2 regions of the Polymorphobacter sp. PAMC 29334 genome follow, and region 1 is predicted to be linked to the other one. Evidence: riboswitches for the same ligand, from Rfam matches in the RefSeq annotation. Region 1 holds a riboswitch; the other holds the start of a gene.
The links. A riboswitch is a leader RNA that binds a small molecule or an ion and turns the genes downstream of it on or off. The one in region 1 is predicted to bind cobalamin.

Region 2: another riboswitch for cobalamin. It lies ahead of KZX46_RS12980 (DUF1852 domain-containing protein); the one in region 1 lies ahead of KZX46_RS05965 (TonB-dependent siderophore receptor).

What each region holds. Positions count from the first base shown of each region.
Region 1 covers NZ_CP080243.1:447,652-449,852, reverse strand. The annotation lists gene KZX46_RS05975 (penicillin-binding protein 1A) at 1-231, opposite strand, end outside; gene cobU (bifunctional adenosylcobinamide kinase/adenosylcobinamide-phosphate guanylyltransferase) at 285-800, opposite strand; cobalamin riboswitch at 831-1,032, shown strand; gene KZX46_RS05965 (TonB-dependent siderophore receptor) at 1,184-2,201, shown strand, end outside.
Region 2 covers NZ_CP080243.1:1,916,424-1,918,624, reverse strand. The annotation lists gene KZX46_RS12985 (carbon-nitrogen hydrolase family protein) at 1-510, shown strand, start outside; cobalamin riboswitch at 746-979, shown strand; gene KZX46_RS12980 (DUF1852 domain-containing protein) at 1,102-2,085, shown strand; gene KZX46_RS12975 (methionine synthase) at 2,111-2,201, shown strand, end outside.

The DNA.
Region 1 (2,201 bases):
CAGTTCGTCGTAGCTCAGGTACAGGCGACGCTCGCGGCTGAAGCTCGTTAGGATCGTGCCGTCGTTGCCGCGCACGGTCGACGGCAGCGGCGCGGCGTATTCGGCGAGTTTCGACGCATCGGGCAGCCCGGTCGTCACCCACGCATACAGTCCGACCGCGGCAGCCGCGCCGAGCAGGACGAGCACGCCGAGAATGATTGCGGCGGTGCGGAGACGGCGGGCGGTGGTCACGGGGCGGGGTATAGCATGGCCGCGCGCGGGTGAAAGCGTGGTCTGTCGCGCCGCTATTTCAGTCGCATCGCGATCCCGGCGACGACCAGCCGGACATCGTCGACAGCGGCGGCGACTTGCTGGTTCAGTCGCCCGGCGACGTCGCGGAACTGCCGTGCAAGCGCGTTGTCGGGGACGATTCCCCAGCCGACTTCGTTGGTGACGAGGACGATGATCCCTGCGGAGGACGCGATTGCCGCGACAAGCTCAGCGCCTGCCGCGTCGGCGTCGACCCCGGCAAGCATGGTGTTGCTTGCCCACAAGGTCAGGCAATCGACCAGAAGCGTGCGACCGGCACTCGCCTCGCGGACGATTGCCTCGGGGAGGTCGAGCGGGCTTTCGACCGTGCGCCAGCGGGCATCGCGGTCGCTGCGATGGCGGGCGATGCGGTCGCGCATCTCGTCGTCGAACGCCTGCGCGGTGGCGATGAAGACGAGCTCGCCGCCGGAGGATTCGGCCGCGCGTTGTGCCAGCCGGCTCTTGCCCGAACGCGCGCCGCCGATGAACAAGGTCGATCGTGTCTCGGTCAAACTTGCTTGCCCCCGCCGCCGCGCGCCGATAAGGCGTCGATCGTGACAGGTTCCCAGAGATGGGATGAAAAGGGAACCCGGAAGCAGACAGTCGGTCTGTAATCCGGGGCTGTGCCCGCAACTGTAACCGGCGAGCCTTCGCCCAAGTGCCACTGGAGTTTACGCTCCGGGAAGGCGGGATGAAGGTGCTGACCCGGGAGCCAGGAGACCTGCCTGTCGCGGTCGTACCTTCGCGTGGACGGGGTGTTCCAAGCGATCGAGGTGAAATCCTCGCGTGTCGACGTCGTCGGGGTCGTGCGCGCGGGAAAGCTCCCGTGTCTTCGCGAATGCTGATGCGTGCCACCGGTGCATGCGGCCCCTTGTTGTCGATCAAGGGGATACCAATGCGCTCATTTCATATTCTACTCGCCTCCACCGGCCTCGTCCTGACCGCCGCCGCCCGCGCCGACGATGCGCCCGATACGATCGTCGTCACCGCCGACCGCACGCCCGAGCCGCTGTCGCGGGTCGGCCAGTCGATCACCGTCATCGACGCCGCCGAGATCGCCCGCCGCCAGGACAACACGGTCGTCGATCTGCTCCGCACCGTTCCGGGGGTCAGCTTTGCCCGCAACGGCGGCATCGGCACCGCGACGTCGGTGTTCATCCGCGGCGCTGAAAGCGACCAGACCGTCGCGCTGATCGACGGCATCAAGCTCAACGACCCGTCGGCTCCCGGCGGCGGCTTTAACTTCGGCAACCTTCTCGTCGGCAACATCGCCCGCGTCGAAATCCTGCGTGGCCCGAGTTCGGTGCTGTGGGGCAGCCAGGCGATCGGCGGCGTCGTCAATTTGATCACCGTCCCGCCGACCGACGATCTCCACATCAACGCGCGCGGCGAATACGGCTACCGCAACACCGGGCAGGGCGTCGCCAACGTCTCGGACAAGTTCGGTCCGCTGTCGGCGAGCTTCGGCGGCGGCTATTTCCGCACCGACGGCATTTCGGCGTTCGACGAGCGCAAGGGCGGCAAGGAGAAGGATGGCTATCGCAACTACGGCGCGAACGCCAACTTGAACCTTGCACTGAACGACAACGTGTCGGTCGACCTTCGCGGCTGGTATTCGGATAGCCGCGTTGGGTTCGATGGCTTTCCGCCGCCGAATTTCAGCCTGGGCGACACCACCGACTATGGCACGACGCGCGAGATCGTCGGCTATACCGGGATCAACGCCGCGCTGTTCGACGGGCGGCTCCACAACCGGCTCGGCTTCGCGATCACCGACACCCGCCGTCACAATTATGACGGGACGGCCGCCAACGCCGAGACCTTCGCCGGTAATGGGCGCAACGAGCGCTTCGAATACCAGGGCGTCGCCAACATCGTCACCGGCGTCGATGCGACCTTCGGGGCCGAGCGCG
Region 2 (2,201 bases), 1.5 Mb from region 1:
TGGCCGGGAAAATATGGTCCTGTCGGCGCCCTCATCTGCTGGGAGCACTGGATGCCGCTCGCTCGCGCAGCGCGGCACCAACATGGTCAAGTTCTTCACTTCGCGCTCTGGCCTGCCGTCACCGAGCTTCACCTCCTCGCCAGCCGGCACTATGCCTTCGAAGGCCAGTGCTTCGTCGCTGCTGCCGGCACCGTCCTTACTCGATCGCAGGTGTTTGATGGCTTCGACAGCCTCGAAACCGATGAGCCCGCCGCTCGCGCTATGCTCGAAGCAATCCCAGCCGAGCGCGAGCTGCTCAAATCGGGCGGAAGCGCGATCGTTGGTCCCGACGCGACGATCATTGCTGCCGCCGGACAACACGACACGCTGACCCTTAATGCCGTCATCGGTACCGATATCGTCGCTGAGGGTCGGCTTTATCTCGACACCGTCGGCCACTATTCGCGTCCTGATATATTCGAGCTCCAGATCGACATGCGAGAGCGGCCGGGACTACGGACGCTTATCTGAACGCCACCAAGACGCGGCGATCGCAGAACTTTGCCGCATTCTTCGACCCACAACTTGCCATGCCGACGTGATTGTCCGCTTTCGGAAGCTGCCAGGCGTTCACGTTCCAAACGACATCGAGACGACGAGGTCCAGGCCCGTCAACCTGGATCAACGACATGGTGAACCACATGTACGTCTCATAACGACATAAAGATATCTTTATATGCCTGTTGACACGGTATGGCCATTGGGTGTGTAACCGACGTGTCGAGGTTCCCCGTTTCCGACTCAGAGATGAGCCGGGCGACGGGGCTAAGACGGGAAGCCGGTGGCGCTCGTAGAGCGGAATCCGGCGCTGCCCCCGCAACTGTAAGCGGCGAGTGGCGGTTCCATTTCGTGTCACTGGCACCCGCAAGGGTGCTGGGAAGGCCGGGACCGTCGCATTGACCCGTAAGTCAGTAGACCTGCCTCCGACGCGATACGTTCCTCGGACGGGGGTTCCTCCGGTGGATCGCGCTTGACTCATGGGCTGGGGCTTCGGCGCCGGCTTGCCGGTCCTGTGCGCTCTTCCTTCGGCCCTCTCGCCCGGCAAAAGCAGGTGACCGGTCGATGCCTACAGTCTTTGCCTTTTCGATAAATCGCATCGCGTTCGACGAGAATTACCGTCCCGCCGACAATACGCGCATCACGACCAACTTCGCCAATCTGGCAAGGGGCGTGAGCCGGCGGGAAAATTTGCGCAATACCCTGCGCATGATCGACAATCGCTTCAATTCACTCGCGCACTGGGACAATCCGAGGGGCGATCGTTACACGGTCGAGCTCGAGATTGTCTCGGTCGAGTTGCGTATCGATGCCGAAGGACGTGACGATGTCTTCCCGCTAATCGAAATCCTTCAGACGAAGATCGTTGATCGAAAGACGGAGGAGCGGATCGACGGCATCGTCGGCAATAACTTTTCATCCTATGTGCGCGATTATGACTTCAATGTTCTACTGTCGGAGCACCAGAAGACGCATCCCGGATCTGGCGATCCGCAAGGTTTCGGCGACCTGCATGGCAATTTGTTCAAGCATTTTTTGAATTCGAGCGACTATCGGGAATGTTTCTGCAAGCCGCCAGTCATCTGCCTGAGCGTGTCGAGCAGCAAGACCTATCACCGGACCACGAACAAGCACCCCATACTGGGTTTCGAATATCGTAACGACGAATTTTCCGCCACCGACGCATATTTCGCCAAGATGGGGATGAAAGTTCGCTATTTCATGCCCCCGAACAGCGTCGCGCCGTTCGCCTTTTACCATCTCGGCGATTTGATCGGTGACTATACCAATCTCGAGCTGGTCAGCACTGTTAGCGTGATGGAGACTTTCCAGAAAATCTATCGGCCTGAAATCTACAACGCCAACTCAGCAGCCGCTGAGCGCTATCAACCAAGTCTGAAGTACCAGGACTTTTCACTGACCCGCATCGTCTACGATCGCGAGGAACGCAGCAGACTGGCTGTCGAGCAGGGCAAGTTCACCGAGGAACGCCTGATCAAGCCCTATCAAACCGCACTCGAGCAATGGTCCGCAAGTCTCGCGCTCTGATTCATCAAGACATAAGGCCGCTACCATGAACACATTGCTACCTACTTCGACTGCCGGCAGCTTGCCCAAGCCCGTCTGGCTTGCGCAACCCGGGACGCTTTGGTCGCCGTGGAAAT